Regions from separate parts of the Myxococcus faecalis genome, predicted to be linked through region 3. Evidence: riboswitches for the same ligand, from Rfam matches in the RefSeq annotation. Region 3 holds a riboswitch; each other region holds the start of a gene.

Region 1 (5,602 bases), 1.5 Mb from region 3:
CACGCGGAGCGACACCGCGCACTGCGGCGCCTGTGGCACCACGTGCTCCTCGGGGGAGGTCTGTCAGGACGGCGCCTGTGGTTGCCGCGCGGGCACCGAGTCCTGCAACGGCGCCTGCGTGGACACCGCGACGGATGTCGCCCACTGCGGCGCGTGTGGCTCGGCCTGTGCCGCCGGGCAGGTCTGCGAGTCCGGCACCTGTCGCGAGGGCTGCTCCGAGGGGCTGCTGCGCTGCTCCGGCGCGTGCGTGGACGGCCAGACGGACGCGCTCCACTGCGGCGCCTGCGGCAACGTGTGCCCCGACGCGCAGTCCTGCCGCTCCGGGCGTTGCACCTACGACGTCGTGGCCGCGTGCTTCACCAACGGGCAGCTCGTGGGCCTCCAGGCGGGGACGGACCAGCTCGGACCTCGCCGAGAGTTCGGCGCGGGCATCCAGGCGCTCGCGTCCTGGGATGGCTTCGTGCTCGGCGCGGACATGACCAACGGCAAGCTGCTCCAGGCGCCTGGAGGCAACCTGGGCGCGCTCGTCGAGGAGGACTCGCTGGGCGTCGTGTCCGGCTCCCCCAATGACATCCTCGTGGACCCGCCCCACGTGTACGTCATCGACTCGGTGAACAACACGCTCCAGGTGCTCCGCCGTGACGGTCCGTCCCACGGCAACGGCCTGGGCCTGCGCACCGTGGGGCAGTTGAACCTCGGCCCGAACACCAGCCCCCAGGCGCTCGCGCGCTTCGGCGACCTGCTCTACATCCCGCTCTTCGGCACCGGCAGCTCCAACTTCCAGCACGGCAACGCCGTGGCGCGCGTGGACATCTCCGACCCCACGCAGCCGCGCAAGGTGGACACGCTGTCGCTCACCGGCCTGGACCTGAAGCCCTTCGACGGCACGGGCTCCATGCCCCTGCCGTTCTCGGTGACGGCGACGCGCACCCACGTGTACGTGGCGCTCACCAACCTCAACCCCGCCAACGACTACCGCCCCAACGGGCCGGGCATGCTCGCGCGCATCGACCCCGCCACCGGCGCCGTCAGCGCCATCGACCTGGGCCAGGAGCGCTGCCTCAACGCGGGCTACGTGGAAGCCGTCGGTGACCAGCTCGTGGTCGCCTGCATCGGTGAGGCCATCTACGACACGGCCAACGGCTACCTCGCCACGTCCGTTCGCTCCACGGGGCTGGTGCTGGTGAAGAACGATGTCCCCGTGGCCTCCTACGCGCTGAATCCCGGCTGTCAGCCCGGCGCACCGGGTTGCCTGTTGTCGGTGGCCAGCCGCTTCGCCGTGTCCCGAGGCGCGGTGTACCTGGCGGACACCAACGCGGGCCGCGTCTTCGTCGTGGAGGTCGGTGATGGCACCCTCACCGAGCGCAGGGGCTCCTCCACGCCCACCGCGAAGGGCCCCGCGCTGGAGGCGTGCCCGGTGGACCCTCGACGCCCCGTGTCCAACGCCATCGACGTCACCGCGCTCCATTGACAATGCCTGTCGCCCGCCATATCCCGGCCGCGTCCTCGGTGCCGTCGTGCGAACCACGGCGGCTCTAGGGAACCCGGTGCGAATCCGGGACTGCCCCGCAGCGGTGTGCAGGAACGACCGCCGTCATTGAAGCACTGGTCCCTCACGGGACTGGGAAGCGACGGCCACTAGGTGGGCGCCCTCCGGGGCTCCCGCGCCTGCGAGTCCGAAAACCTGCCGTGGACCCGTGCCCCTTGGGCACGGACATCACCGAGGCCTCCGAGGGGAGGCGGCGGAGGCGTCAGCCCATTCACCGCGCACCGTGGGGTGCTCGGGTGCCCGCCTTCGACCGCGTCCTCCTGGAAGCCCACCCGCCCGTGGGGGCGGAGAGGGACGAGGACGCAGATGAAGACGGCTGAATCGAAGCGCGCGAAACCTTGGATGAAGTCCGCATCACTGGCCGTGGCCTCCTTCGCCGTGGCCCTGCTCGGCACCGGCTGCAACCCGGAGTGTGTCGACCCATTCGACTGCCGCGCCGACAACGGCGAGGCCCCCGCGGGGCAGCAGTGGGTCTGCGTCGACGAGCGGTGCGAGACCGAGCCTGCCCCCACCACCCCGACGCCCGACGCGGGGACGCCGGATTCGGGCACGCCCGACGCGGGCCCGCCGGACTCCGGGACGCCGGATTCTGGTACGCCGGACTCCGGCACGCCCGACGCGGGTCAGCCGGACTCGGGCACGCCCGACGCGGGTGAGCCGGATGCAGGTGCGCCGGACGCGGGTGAGCCGGATGCCGGCCCCGTGGTGGTCGACTGCGCGACGGTGCCGCTGGACCCGAAGCTGGGCACGCTCGTGCTCCAGCCGGGCTTCGTCGCCGCCGAGTCCGTGGCGCTGTCGCCGGACATCCTCGCGCTCGGTGCCTCTCCGGGTCCCACGTATGCGTTCTACGGCATCCAGGGACGGGGCAAGGACGCCGCGCTGTACTCGCTGGGCACCTGGCCCGACCTGCTGCCGGGCACCACGAAGCTCTTCGACATCATCACCCCCGCGGACCGCGAGGGCGGCGCCACGGTGTACCCGAACGGCTACGTCATCAACGACGGCCTGCGCGTCTTCACCGGCTACACGCTGGGCGCCACGGGCTCGCCGGGCAACGTCGCCGCGTATGACCTGGCCACGCCGGCCAACTCGAGCTTCGTCGTCGCGCCCAAGAACTTCTCCGCGGCGGCCTTCACGTCCGGGGAGCTGAGCGCGGTGCTCGTCAACGGCGGCGGTCTGGGCTCGGCCTCCGACCTGGCTGTCTATGGTCTCGTGACGTCCACGGACCCCATGGGCACGGTGCGCGCGGTCAACTTCCCGCAGGGTGACGTGGTGGGCAGCGGCTTCACCGCCGTGACGGACACGGGCGTCGCCGCGCTGGGCTACTTCGACCAGAACTTCGTCAACGTCCTCCACGGCGTGGCGCCCACGACGCTCGCCACCGCCATCACCAGCGGCACGCCGCTGGACCTGGGCACCCAGGCGAAGGTCGACGTGGGCAGCGACTTCAACGACGTCGCGGCCTTCGGCGGTGGCGTGGTGCTCAACCGCGGCGCCTACGCTCCCCCGGACTACGACTTCGTCGCCACCGACGTGTCCCGCTACGCGCTGTCGGTCGGCGCGAATGACGCCGTGACGGTGGGCGCGCGCGTGCCCGTGCTCACCTACGTCAACCAGTGCACCACGGTGCGGATGCTCAAGGCGCTCGGCTCCGACGTGCTCGTCGGCGTGTCCGACCGCAACGGCCGGCGCCTGGTGCGCCTCCAGGTGGCGCCGTGAGCACGCGCGCCTCCTCGTGGTTCGGTCGCGGCACCGTGCTCGCCCTGGCGCTGAGCCTGTCCGCGTGCGGTGGGGACGAGGCTCCCGTCACGGACGACGACGCGGGGCCCGGTGACTCGGGGACCGACGCGAGCCCCTCGCGGCCCGCTGACCCGTACGCCGACGAGGTGGTCGAGTACCTGCCCGGCCCCGGCGCGGGCTTCGGACAGGACCGCTTCCCGTCCATCGTCCTGGGCGCGCCGGTGGGCGGGGGGCTGGACAGCGGCTCGCTGGATGTCCTCTCGCTGGGGCAGGGTGGCTCCATCACCCTGCGCTTCACGGACCTCGCGGTGGTGGATGGCCCGGGCGTGGACCTGCTCGTCTTCGAGAACGGCTTCCTCATCGCCGGAGGCCCGCGCGCCTTCACCGAGCGGGGCCGCGTCTCGGTGAGCGACGACGGCGTGCAGTGGCACGAGTTCCCCTGCGCCCCCTCGGACGCGACGAACAACTACCCGGGCTGCGCGGGCGTGCGTCCCGTGACGGCCAACCCCGCCGCTGGCATCAGCGCCACGGACCCCGCCGTGGCCGGCGGTGACGGGTTCGACCTGGCCACCGTGGGCCTCGCCCGGGCGCGCTACGTGCGCATCGTCGACGCGGGCACCAACGGCTCGGCGGGCACCTCCGCGGGGTTCGACCTGGACGCCGTCGCCGTGGTGAACGGCGTGTCGCTGACCGCCGCGCCATGACGGACCTGGACCGCCGCGCCGCGCTCCTCACGTTGGCCCGGGGCGGCTGTGCCCTGGCCACGCTGGGCGCGGGGTGCGGCGGCGAGTGGCGGGAGGCCATCGTCCTGGCCCCTCCGCCCGAGGGCGCCTCCTGCCCCGACCTCCCCCAGCCCGGCACCGCCGCCGAGGGCTGGGTGGAGGTGCGGCTCGAAGCGCATCCGGGCCTCGAGTCCCCCGGAGGCCACGCCCGGGTGCACGCGCCCGAGGCCCTGCTGGACGTGCTGCTCGTCCACACGACGCCCGGGTGCTTCGTGGCGCTGTGGCGCATCTGCACGCACGGCGACTGCGGCGTGGACTGGCGGCCCCAGGAGGGCGTGGTGGAGTGCCCCTGCCACGGCTCGCGCTTCGCCCTGGACGGCGCCGTCCTCCAGGGCCCGGCCCAGCGCCCGCTGGCGGCGTTCACCGCGGTGCGGCAAGGCGCGTCCGTCTTCATCCACCGGCCGCGCTGAGCCCCGCACCCGAGGGGACGTCCCGGCGCACTGTCAGTCCTGACCCGGCGGCGGGCCCTTGCGCCGGGAGTCCGGGTCAGCCCCGTCCCCCTCCGGGGCACGGGTCTCCCTCTCTTACGTTGAGAGAGAGTCGTGTAATGTCGGGGATTCGATGTGGCAGATCATCATCAACGGGCCCGGCTACTTCGACACGTCCTATGACTTGCCCGAGGGCGTGACGAGCCTGGGCCGCGCCGACGAGAACGACATCGTGCTGGGCGGAGACCTGGTCTCCCGCCGGCACGCGCGCCTCTACGTGGAGGCGGACATCCTGCGCATCGAGGACCTGGGCAGCCGCAACGGCAGCCGCGTCAACGGCGCGCCCCTGCAGGGCTCCCGGCAGCTGTCCCCCGGCGACTCCGTGGCGCTGGGCGAGAACACGCTCGCGGTGCGCCAGCCCAACACCGTGGAGAACGCCGCCACGGAGATGGTGGACCTGGGCGCCGGCGGCGTCGTGCGCTTCGGCCACGGGCAGGACGTGGGGCCCTCCGTCCTGCTCGCCAAGAGCGTGCGCGACGCGGACGTGCTGCGCCTGCTCGACAACGTGGGGCCGGTGCCCTTCGAGGACTTCAACCAGCAGGCCTCGTTCGTCCCCCCGGCCAGCCCCCGCGTGGCGCAGGAGACGCTGGTGTTGATGTTCCGCACCGCGGAAGCGCTCTCCACCGCCACCACGCTGTCCACCTTCCTGGACCTGACCATGGACCGGCTGCTGGAGCGCACCGACGCCACCACGGCGGTGGTGCTGCTCAAGCACCCCACGGGCGCGCTCGTCCCCGCGGCGGTGCGCCACCGGGGACGGCTGGCCAAGGGCGAGGTGCCGGTGTCCGACGCCATCGTCGACGAGGCGCTTCGCCAGGGCCGCGCGCTCGCGGTGGGCGACGTGCGCGACGACCGCCGCTTCGCCGCGCGCGAGAGCGTCATCCTCTACGGCGTGGCCAGCGTGCTGTGCATCCCCATCGGCTCCGAGGCCCCGTACCAGGGCGTGCTCTACGTCAACACCTCCGCCAAGGGGGACGGGCTGGAGCCCATGCTGGACGCGTGCTCGGCGGTGGCGCACCTGGTGGCCACCGGCGTGCAGAAGT
Region 2 (5,602 bases), 1.5 Mb from region 3:
GAACTGCGACGCCTGATACAGCACCTCGGTGCGCGCGTTGAGCCACTCCGGCCCCGCGCGCAGGCGCCCCACCCACTTGTGTCGCGGGCGATTGGGCAGGTCCTGGTTGAAGTAGCGCGGGTCTCCAAACCGGTTCTGCGTGCGCAGCCACGTGTAGCCACCGCTCGCCGACAGCCACGAGAGCAGCCGCGCCTCCGCCTCCAGCTCCGCGCCCCACACCCGCGCGGCGTCGAAGTTGTACGGCCGCGCCATCATCGGCGGATACAGCTCGTACGCGATGAGGTCCTCGTAAAGCGCCGCGAAGCCGCCCGCCGTCACACTCCACCGAGGAGCCCCCGCCACCGTCGCCTGGGAGTCCCAGACCACCGCCGCGTCCGCGTAGAGCGCCCGCTCGGGCCTCAGCCCCGGATTGGGCAACAACGTCCCCTGACGGATGTACAGCTCCAGGAACGACGGCGCGCGATGCGACTGTCCCGCGTTCGCCCGAAGCCCCACGCCTCCGCCCAACGACAGCCACGCGCCGACCTTCGGCGAGAACAACCAGTAGGGCCCCACCCGCTCGAACCGCAGCGACGGCACGACGCTCAACACGTCAGCCACCAGCGCCCACTCGTCCATCACCATGACACTGCCGCGCCACCAGCTCGCGGACTGCGCGCCCTTCGCCTGGGTGACCTGCTCCCCCGACGACGCCACCGTGGCCGTCAGCGCATGCCCGCCCCCGAGCAGCGTCCGCCCCTCCACCTCCACCCCACCCACGACATGCCGCTGCGGACCTCCCGCCCCCAGCAGCCCCCCCGTCACCTCCAGGCCATCGCGACGGAAGAAGCCCCTCGCACTCGCCTGCGTCCCCAACCACCGCACGCCCAATGACAGCCGGTCCAGGTCCTGTCGCCCCGCGGACTGGGGGTTCTGTACCGTGCCCGGAATCGCGCGGTCCTCCAGCGACAGCTCGGACAGCACATCCAGCCGCGAGCCCCCCGGGAGCCGCCGCCGATACCGCAGCAGCACGCCTCCCCCCTTCGCGTCGTTGCGCGCGCGCGCCTCCGCCGTGACGGGGTTGTCCGGCACCGCGGGCAGCTCATCCAGCTCGTACGCGAAGTCCCCATCCGAGCGCCCCGCGTGCAGCAGCACCAGCGCGTTCCCGTCCAACAAAGGCCCGGTGATGGCCACGTGCCCCAGCGCCGTGTTCCAGCTCCCGTAGACCACCTCTCCACTGGCCCGCACGTGCGACGACGGCGCGCGCGTGACGATGTTCACCGCGCCGCCGAGCCCTCCCGAGCCATAGCGAGCCCCCGCGCCCCCGCGCAGCACCTCCAGTCGCTCCACCAATGCGGCCGGCACCTGCGACAGGTCCGCCATGCCGCCCGCGCCGTTGAGCGGGATTCCATCCAGGAACACCAGCACCCCGTTCGACGCCGCGCCGCGCACCACCAGGCTCTTGCTCTGCCCGTAGCCACCCGAGTCCTGCACCGCGAGCCCCACCGAGCCCACGAGCAGCTCCGCCGTGTCCCGCGCCTCGCCCGCATGCTCGCTCGCGTCGATGACGGTGATGGCGCCCGTGGGGTCGCGGCGCTCGGGGGCGTCGGGAGGCGGCGGCGCCTTGCCTCGCACCACCGTCGCGGGCACGACGACGTCGTCCGTCGCCTGCGCGCGCGCTCCGGAAGGCAGGCTGAGCGCCAGGCACACCAGGTGCCCGGCGAGGAAGGTGCGCCGCATGCTCCGCCTTCCGCTCTCTCCATCGAAGAGAGAAGGCCATCCGCACGTGCCGCCACGCGACACGTCCGCACCCTCGGGCAGGTCTCCTGGCTGATGGACTCCAGCTCCAGGCGCACGACGCGTCTGGCTGGAAGGGGGCTTCCGCCTTCCCCCGGAGCGTCCGCCTGGACACCGCCGGAGTGGCGACAACCGAAGTCCCCGGCCCTGACCTCAGGGCGGCCCATTCACAGTGGCGGGACCGCGCCGGAATCGCACCGGCTTCCCTCTTGAAAGCCCGACATGGGCACCCAAGGGCGCACCCCTTCTAGGAGCTGACTACCAGCGCGTCAAGCGCACCCGGGACGACACCTCGCACGCGCGCGCGTAGGACTCGAAGGCGCTCGCCTGCAGGAACACCACCTGCGCGCCCCCCAGTCGCAGCGAGGCCTGGCTGAACAGCGGCGTCGAGCGCCCCGGTACAATCAGCACCCCCTCCACGAAGGTGCCGCCGTGGCTCTCCAGGTCCGTCACGCTCCACACCTCGGTGTGCGGTTCCGGACGGAAGCGCGCGTGCTGTCGCGACACGGTGGGCTCGGGCAGGACGATGTCGCACTCGGGGCTGCGGCCCACCATCACCTCCGGCCCTCGGCCAGGGAAGCGCGGACACAGCTCGAACACCACGGGCTCCACGACTCGCGATGGAATCGGCACCTTCAGCGTCGGCGGCTCCGCCTGCGCCACGGAGCGCGGACGGCTCGGCATGGAGTCCCACACCAGAACGGGCCACCCGACCTCCCGCAGCAGGGCTTCGCGGTCCTCCTGGAGCCGGGACATCAGCGCGGACAGACGGTGGAGCACGACGAGCCCTCCAGGCCGGGAAGGTGTGCACGCAAACCTGTGCACGCCCCCTCGCCCTGTCCACCCCCCTTGCGTCACTCCACGGTTCCGCAGGCGCTCGCCAGCGAGAGGATGTCGGAGTCGTAGTGCAACGCCAGCGTGCCGGACGACTCGATGTGGCGCACGAAGACGGAGCCGAACACCTCCGCGTTGCCGCTGAGCGTCAGCGTGGCGCCGGGCGCGTAGAGGTTTCCCGCGAGCACACTGCCCGCGGAGATGCCCAGCGTCCCCGTCCCCGCGGCGTACACGCGCACCTTCGCCGGCGCGTCCACGGACCCCAGCAGGAGCTGGCCGGCCACCGTCATGTCGCCGCCCACGAACAAGTCCAGCTCCCCCGGCGGCACCACCTCCACCGAGAGCCGCTCGCCGATGACGACGCTGTCCCGCACGAAGAGCGCGGTGCGCTCGCGCACCACGAGGTTCAGCCGGCCCTGGCCCTCGATGCCCGTCAGGAAGAAGCGCCCGCACGGCAGCTCCAGCGTGCGCTCGCCGGTGAAGCCCTGCAGCGCCGAGGGCTCCAGGTCGATGACGTCGTTGTGGTTCTCGCGAGCGTGGTTGGCGATGAGCCCCTGGATGTCCACCACCGACGCGGTGTCCCCGCACGCGCACGGCGACACCGAGTCCACCGGCTCGCGCAGCACCTCGGCGGCCGTCACCGTGCCGGACATGCTGCGCTCCGCGGGCACCGCCAGCTTGCCCGCCACGCTCAGCGACGCGAGCCCCACGTCGCCGCGCACCCACGCGTCCCCCGTCACCTGCGCGGACACGTTGCCGCTGAGCGGACCGCCGCTGTACAGCCCGCCGCCCACCGACAGGCCGCGCCCCAGCAGGATGCCGTCCGCGCCGCCCGCGCTCAGCCCGCCGCCAATCGTCAGCGTGTCGTTGGCCGCGACGCCGCCGTTCGTCGCCACCGCACCGCCCTTGCCGCCCGGCACGTACTTGCCCAGCGAGCTCTTGAACGCATCCGTGGTGAGCGACGCGCTGAAGGCCAGCCGCTCGCACGAGCACAGCGCGTAGCGGAAGGCCCGCTCGGCCAGGTGCCCGCTGCACACCTTCGCGCCCGTGAGGCTGTCGCCCACCAGGAGCAGCGGCCCCGTGGACGCGCAGAAGGCGGTGTGGTCATCGGCGGGCTGCTCGCCCTCGCCCGTCGTCGGCCCGGCGTCCGACGAGGCCACCGGCCCCGCGTCGTTGCGAGGCGTCTCGATGAAGGCCACCGGGTCCTTCACCTCGCACGCGCTCCAGGCGCCCACCAACCCCAGCACGCAGAGGACCTTCGTCCCGGACTTCCACGGCGACACGTTGGCGCGACTCATCGACCTGAGACCTCCTTCAGCCGCTTCCGGGCCGCCACGGCATGGGGCGAATCGGGGTGACGCGCGACGAAGTCCTCCAACGCGCGCACCTCGCCGTCCCGGTCCCCCAGCGCGCGCAGCGCCTCGGTGACACCGTGGCTCGCCTCTTCTTCCAACAAGCCCCCGGGCCAGCCCTTCAGGGCCTCCTGGTACTGGCGCAGCGCCCCGCGCGCATCGCCCAGGTGCTCCAGCCTCAACGCGCCCGAGGCCACGCGCGCGACGTACGCGGACATGCCCTGGGGCTCGGCGCGGATGACGCGCAGGTAGAGCGCCTCGGCCGCCTTCCACTGTCCGGTGGCCCGATGCGCGTTGGCCCGGCGCAGCAGGTCCTCCGGCGCGGGCGCGGCGGACGGCGCGCTCATCCGGGGCTTCACCGGAGCGATGGGCTCCAGAGCGACCGCATCGGGCACCTCCGGCCCTGGAGGCACGGACCGCTCTCGCGCGACCGCACCGGGCACCGACGGCACGGGCGGCTCCGGCGCGAGCACCTCGGGCACGGGCACGACGGGCTCGGCGCGGGGCACCAGCGGCGCGGAGGGAGCGATGACCGCGGTGTCCTCCGGAGCAACAGGCTCCTGGCGACGCCAGAGCTGCCAGGTCGCGACCGCCGCGGCGCCGACCACGAGCAGGGCCCCGCCCATCCACCAATGCGGCCGGTGTCGCCGACGCGGGGGCGGCGACGGCGCGTCCATCGCGGCCAGGAGCGCGGCCTGCACCAGCGCGGCGGACTTCTGCCGCGACAACCGGCGCGCGGGTCCGGAGCCGTCATCCAACGGCATAAGCAGCTCGTCCGGCCCGTCCTCATCCACGAGCCGACTCATGCCGCACCTCCCTCCGGAGCGCCACCCGCATCCGTGGCCAGCGCGCGCAGCGCCGTGCGACCCAGCCGCAGGCGGCTGCGAATCGTCTCGAAGGGAATCCCCAGCTCGTCCGACACCTCCGGCACGCTCATGCCGAGCACATGGTGCAGCACCATCGCATGCCGCTGCTCGTCGGGGATACGGTCCAGCAGCATCACCATGCGACGGCGGTGGACGTACTCGTCCGGCGGCGCGTCCTCGGACGGCACCGCCATCAGCTCCGCCGGCTCCTCGCCCCTGCGCGCCTCGGTGCCCCGGGCGCGCCGGAGCCACGCGAAGGTGGTCCTCGCGACCACCCGGTCCGCCCACGAGTGGAACGGCCCCTCTCCCCGGTACGAGGGCAGCCCCCGGAGCAGCGCGATGAGCGCCTCCTGGGCGATGTCCTCCACGTCCCCGTCGCCGTGCACCAGGTAGCGCACCAGGTTGCGCACCCGGGGCAAGAGCTCCAGCAGCAAGGACTCGGCGGCCTCCTTGCGCCCCTGGATGGCCGCCTGGATGCGCGGGTCCACTCCAGGTCTTGCCCTGCCGATGGCTTCCGGACCCGTGCTCGTCATCGACCCCATGGAGGGAGGCCGAGGCGAAAACGGGTCATCACCGCTCATGGCAGCAGCACCAGCGCCAGGGACGCCCTGGGCCGGATGGCCCAACCCTGATTGCGTGGCACGAAGTTTCCATTCTCGGAGTAACCCAGCTCGGGCCGCCCCACCGCCGCGTCGGCGGCCACGGACAGCTCCACGGCGAGCAGCCGCGAGAAGCTCCACCGCAGGGACGTGTCGGGCCCCACCAGCAGCGCGG
Region 3 (5,602 bases):
GGAGTCCTCCGCGCTCACCGCCGCGTGAGCCCGGCGCTGTCCGGTCCGTGGTGGTGACGCCCGGCACACCGCCCCGGCGCCCTCGCGCACTGGCGTGTGTACCGGCGCAAGGCCCGGTCCGCCTCCGTGCTCGTTGCGCGCCGCCGAGCTCATTCCGTGGGTGCCGGTGCCCGCGCGCGCCCGCGTTGCAGGGGTTGTTCGGGCAGCCGCAGTGTCACCAGGAACGCGAGCAGCGCGACGAAGATGGCGCAGCGGTACACCGCCTCCACCGCCCGCGTGAAGGACTCCTTCAGCGCCAGCGCTGTCCGGTCGACCGCCTCCAGCGTCCGCTGTTCCTTCGCGTCCACAGTGGAGAGCGCTGACGCCGCGGCAGGCTGCTCGCGCGCATCGGAGGGCGCCGTTTCCTTCGCACGTTGCTCCCGTACCTCCGGGCGCTGAAAGGCCTGCCGCTCGGCCTCCAGCTCCGCGCGCACGCGCTCCTTCACCTTCTCTGCCTGGAAGGCCGACTGCGCGGGGCCCGCCTCGCTCCCGTCGACACCGGGCACCGCGGACGCCAGCTCGGCGCGCAGCTTCGGCGGCAGTCCCTCCGTGGCGCTCGCCACGCGGGTGCCCAGCTGATGCGACAGCGTCGTCGCGAACACCGCGCCGAGCAGCGCCACGCCCAGCGTCATCCCGAGCTGACGGAAGAACGTGGCCATCGCCGTGGCCACGCCGATGCGCTGGGGTGACACCGCGTTCTGGATGGCCAGCGTGTAGAGCGGAATCGACGGTCCCAGGCCCACGCCCACCAGGACCATCTTCACCGTGACCTCCGTCTGCGTCGACGTGGGCGTCAGCGTGAACCCCATCACCGTGAAGCCCACCATCAACACCACCAGCGAGCCCAGCATCAGCCCCTTGTACCGGCCGATGCGCGACACCAGCTGACCGCTGAGGATGTTGCCCGCCACCACGCCCAACGTCAGCGGCGTCAACGTCAGCCCCGCGTGCGTGGCCGACAGCCCCACCACGTTCACCATGAACAGCGGCAGGAACACCACGCCCGACAGGAACACCGCGCCGATGACGAACACCGCCGCGTTCCCCAGCGCGAACGTCCGGTCCTGGAACAGCTTCAGGTCCAGCAGCGGCTCCTGCGCGCGCCTCTCCTCGCGCAGGAACAACACCGTCCCCGCCGCCGCGAGCGCGAACAACCCCAGCACCTGCCACGAACCCCACGCCCAGCCGCCACCGTGCGCCACCTGCTCCGCGCCACGCCCCAGGCTGAGCGCGAGCAGGAGCGGCACCACCGCCAGCGCCAGCAGCACCGCGCCCGTCACATCCAGCCTCCCGCGCGAGGCCCCCGGAGGCTTGAGCGCCGGCATGCGCGAGAGCACGAGCGCGAGCGCCACCGCGCCCACCGGCAGGTTGATGAAGAACACCCAGTGCCACCCCAGCCGGTCCGTGATGAAGCCTCCCGCCAGCGGCCCCACCACGCTCGACAGGCCGAACATCGCGCCGAACAGGCCCTGGTACTTGCCTCGCTCGCGCGGCGGATAGAGGTCCGCCACCACCGACAGCGACGCGGTGAAGAGCGCCGCGCTGCCCACCCCCTGCACCGCGCGGTACAGGATGAGCGTCAGCGTCGAGCGCGACACGCCGCACAGGAAGCTGCCCAGCAGGAACACGACGATTCCCGCCGCCAGCACAATGCGCCGGCCCAGCAGGTCCGACAGCTTCCCCCACACGGGCACCATCATCGTCGACGCGACCAGGTACGACGTCGTCAGCCACGGATAGAGCGCGGGGGAGATGCCCAGGTCCGCCTGGATGGAGGGACCCGCCGTGGCGACAATCGTCTGGTCCAGCGCCGCGAGCAGCAGCCCGAGCAGCGCGCCCGACATCGTGAACACCCTCTGTGCACGGGTGAACGTGAAGGGCGCGGCGGCGGTGTTCGCGGCGGACGGAGCCATGGTCTGGAGGCGTCCTCCGACGCGGAGCGCCACCGATGAAGGTGACGCCTGCGCGCGGGATGCGCCAGCGCTCATGCACGGCAGGTTGCTCGTCGAACATCCCCGCGCACCGGCAGACGTCACGTCCCCGCGCGTCGAGCGCGCACCGGCGCTTCGCTTGACAGTCCGAAGAGGCGAACAGTACATACCGCCCCATGTTGGTGCTCGGACCTCGGTCCGAGCTTAAAAGGGAACCCGGTTCGAATCCGGGGCTGCCCCGCAGCGGTAAGTGAGAACGAGCCTCGTCATCCGCACTGGTTCCCCTGGGGAGCTGGGAAGCGACGAGTCGTAGGAAGCCGGCCCCCAAGGCCGAAGCGCTCACGAGCCCGAAGACCTGCCCGCATCCGACCGTGGGAGAAATCCACGGACGGTTTCGACCTGGAGCCGCGTGGGACGGCCGGAAGGTTCGAGCGGCGCTCGTGCCTCGACGGGCCCTCACGCACGCTCGACTTCTCCGACCTCCATCCCCCGTGTCTCCAGTCGCCCGTGGGGGCGAAGGTCGGTCCGTGGGCTCCAGTCGGGGCCTGGTGTGCGCTCACGCGCGCATCGTGACTGCCCTTCTTCCACGCGGGAGCCCTGTCGGGCGACCTCCGGTCGTCCGCGCTGCGTGGAGGACGGACGATGCGGGACGAAGCCAGGCACACGGTGCGCTACCCCCAGGGGAACGTGCTGCTGCGCAATCTCGCGCGCGACTTCCCCGTGGTGACGCACGGCCAGGGCGTCCACCTCTTCGACGCGAGCGGCAAGCGCTACCTCGACGCCTCCGCCGGTGCGCTCGTGGCCAGCGTGGGTCACGGCAACCGCGAGGTGGCGGACCGCATCCATGAGCAGCTGCTGCGCGTCGCCTACGTCAACGGCACCCACTTCACCACCGACGTCACCGAGGCGCTCGCCACGCGCCTGTGCGCCCTCGCGCCCCAGGGGCTCACGCGCGCCGCGTTCCTCGGCTCGGGCTCCGAGGCGGTGGAGGCCGCGGTGAAGTTCGTCCGCCAGCTCTGGGTCGAGCGCGGCCAGCCCCAGCGCGGCAAGGTCATCGCGCGCGTGCCCGGCTACCACGGCAACACGCTGTACGCGCTCTCGCTGTCGGGGCGGCCCCACTACAAGACCTTCTTCGGCCCCCTGCTGGCGGAGGTCGTCACCACGCCCGCGCCGTACCCGTACCGCTCCGGGCTGGAGGACTACGCGCGCGACGGCGCCGAGCACTACGCGCGGCTGCTCGAGGAGACGATTCGCCGCGAGGGCCCGGACACCATCGCCGCCTTCATCGCGGAGCCCGTCATCGGCTCGTCCGCGGGCGCGTCGCCTCCACCGCCCGGGTACTTCGAGCGCGTGAGCGCCGTGTGCCGCGAGTACGGCATCCTCACCATCGCCGACGAGGTCATGTGCGGCTGCGGGCGCACCGGCCGCTTCTTCGCCAGCGACCTGTTCCACTTCACCCCGGACGTGCTGGTGCTCGGCAAGGGCATCAGCGGGGGCTACGCGCCCTTGAGCGCGCTGCTCATCCGCGAGGAGCACCTGGAGGAGCTGTGCCGGGGCTCGGGCGGCTTCATGCACGCGCAGACGTACCTCCAGGCGCCCGCGATGACGGCGGCGGGGCTGGCGGTGCTCGACTACTACGAGCGGCACGACCTGGTGGCCCACGCCGGGCGCGTGGGCGCGCACCTCCAGCGCCGCCTGCGTGAGGCGCTGGGCGCGCTGCCACATGTCGGCTCCGTGCAGGGCGTGGGGCTGATGGCCGGCATCGAGCTGGTCGAGGACACCGCGAGCAAGCGCCCCTTCCCACGCGCGCGCAAGGTCATCGAGCGACTGCTGTCGGCGCTGTTCGAGCGGGGGCTGGTCCTCTGGTCCAACACGGGCCACGCGGACGGGACGAACGGGGACCTGCTCATGGTCGGTCCTCCGTTGGTCATCACCGAGGCGGAGGTCGACGAACTGGTCGACACGCTCGCCCGCGGCATCCACCACTTCTTCCAGGAGGCGTCATGAGTTTCCGCATCACCTACTCGGTGCTGGAGGCGGACCTGTCCGCGCTGCACGCGCAGTTCGACGAGGCGCTCGCCGCCGTGCGCTCGACGCTGGGCGGAGAGCTGCCGTCGTGGCTCGGCGGCGAGGCGTTCCGGAGTGGAGACCTGCTTCAGAGCCGCAACCCCGCGCGGCCGGACGAGCTTCTCGTGTCCGTCCACCGCACGCCCGTGGCCGAGGTGGACCGCGTGGTGCGCGTGGCGCGCGAGGCCCAGCGCGGCTGGGGCGCGACGCCGTGGCAGGAGCGCGTGCGCATCCTCCGCCGCGCCGCGGACCTCATCTCCGAGCGGCGCATGGAGCTGTCCGCGCGCATGACGCTGGAGGTGGGCAAGAGCCGGCTCGAGTCGCTCGGTGACGTGGAGGAGTCGGCGGACCTGCTGCGCTACTACGCGGGTCAGCTCGAGCAGGCGGAGGGCTACTCGCGGCCCATGGCGCGCTTGTCCCCCAACGAGGACACGCGCAGCGTGCTGCGGCCCTACGGCGTCTTCGTCATCATCTCGCCGTTCAACTTCCCGCTCGCGCTCGCGGCGGGGATGAGCGGCGGCGCGCTGCTCGGCGGCAACAGCGTCATCCTCAAGCCCAGCGAGGAGACGCCCTGGTGCGCGGAGGGCCTGTACCAGGCGCTCGTCGACGCGGGCCTGCCTCCGGGCGTCTTCCAGGTCGCGCACGGCGAGGGCGAGGCGGTGGGCGCGGCGCTGGTGCGCCACCCCGGCATCGACGGCGTGTCCTTCACCGGCAGCAAGGCGGTGGGCATGGAGCTGCACCGGCGGATGTCCACGGGCCGCGTGCGGCCGTGCCTCCTGGAGCTGGGCGGGAAGAACCCCGCCATCGTCTGTCGCGACGCGGACCTGGAGGCCGCCATCGAGGGTTGCTTCCGCTCCGCCTTCGGCATGTCCGGTCAGAAGTGCAGCGCCCTGTCGCGCATCTATGTTCACGAGTCGCTCTACAACGCGTTCACCGACGGCCTCGCCGCGAAGGCGCGTGACGCGCGGGTGGGTGACCCGTCGCTCGCGTCCGTCTTCACCGGCCCCGTCATCAACGCGGCGGCGGTGAAGCGCTTCGAGCGCGCGGTGGACGAGGCCCGCCAGGACGGCGCGGTGATTGCGGGAGGTGGACGTCCCCGTCTGGAGGCCGCGCTCGAGGAGGGCCACTTCGTGGAGCCCACGGTGGTGGCGCTCTCGCACGGACATCGCCTCATGCGCGACGAGCTGTTCCTGCCCTTCGTCGGCGTGACGCGCTTCTCGACGTTGGACGAGGCGCTCCAGCGGGCCAATGACTGCGACTACGGCCTCACCGCCGGCATCTTCAGCCGCGATGCCGAGGACGTGGAGCGCTTCATGGCCCAGGCCGAGGCGGGCGTCCTCTACGCCAACCGCCGCACGGGCGCGACGACGGGCGCGTGGCCCGGCGTGCAGTCCTTCTGCGGTTGGAAGGGCAGCGGCGGGTCCGGCAAGGGCGGCTGCGGCCCCTACTACGTCGCTCAATTCATGCGCGAGCAGGCGCAGACACGGATGGGCTGACGCCCTCGACAGGAGACCCCCATGACCATGCTCCATCCCGAAGTGAAGACCGCCCTGCCGGGGCCGAAG

The links. A riboswitch is a leader RNA that binds a small molecule or an ion and turns the genes downstream of it on or off. The one in region 3 is predicted to bind cobalamin.
Region 1: it holds a riboswitch for cobalamin, as region 3 does, so the genes downstream of both, VZQ01_RS25220 (hypothetical protein) here and VZQ01_RS19090 (aminotransferase family protein) in region 3, are expected to answer to the same signal.
Region 2: it holds a riboswitch for cobalamin, as region 3 does, so the genes downstream of both, VZQ01_RS25210 (TonB-dependent receptor plug domain-containing protein) here and VZQ01_RS19090 (aminotransferase family protein) in region 3, are expected to answer to the same signal.

Annotation. Positions count from the first base shown of each region.
Region 1 covers NZ_CP144336.1:6,273,068-6,278,669, forward strand. Annotated here, with positions in the region: gene VZQ01_RS25215 (MXAN_6577-like cysteine-rich protein) at 1-1,471, shown strand, start outside; cobalamin riboswitch at 1,491-1,706, shown strand; gene VZQ01_RS25220 (hypothetical protein) at 1,892-3,268, shown strand; gene VZQ01_RS25225 (cell surface protein) at 3,265-3,993, shown strand; gene VZQ01_RS25230 (QcrA and Rieske domain-containing protein) at 3,990-4,481, shown strand; gene VZQ01_RS25235 (adenylate/guanylate cyclase domain-containing protein) at 4,633-5,602, shown strand, end outside.
Region 2 covers NZ_CP144336.1:6,266,747-6,272,348, reverse strand. Annotated here, with positions in the region: gene VZQ01_RS25210 (TonB-dependent receptor plug domain-containing protein) at 1-1,719, opposite strand, end outside; cobalamin riboswitch at 1,779-2,025, opposite strand; gene VZQ01_RS25205 (FHA domain-containing protein) at 2,035-2,556, opposite strand; gene VZQ01_RS25200 (DUF7305 domain-containing protein) at 2,631-3,908, opposite strand; gene VZQ01_RS25195 (tetratricopeptide repeat protein) at 3,905-4,768, opposite strand; gene VZQ01_RS25190 (RNA polymerase sigma factor) at 4,765-5,361, opposite strand; gene VZQ01_RS25185 (hypothetical protein) at 5,406-5,602, opposite strand, start outside.
Region 3 covers NZ_CP144336.1:4,776,170-4,781,771, reverse strand. Annotated here, with positions in the region: gene VZQ01_RS19100 (adenylate/guanylate cyclase domain-containing protein) at 1-28, shown strand, start outside; gene VZQ01_RS19095 (MDR family MFS transporter) at 150-1,952, opposite strand; cobalamin riboswitch at 2,134-2,347, shown strand; gene VZQ01_RS19090 (aminotransferase family protein) at 2,613-3,977, shown strand; gene VZQ01_RS19085 (aldehyde dehydrogenase family protein) at 3,974-5,533, shown strand; gene VZQ01_RS19080 (acetyl ornithine aminotransferase family protein) at 5,555-5,602, shown strand, end outside.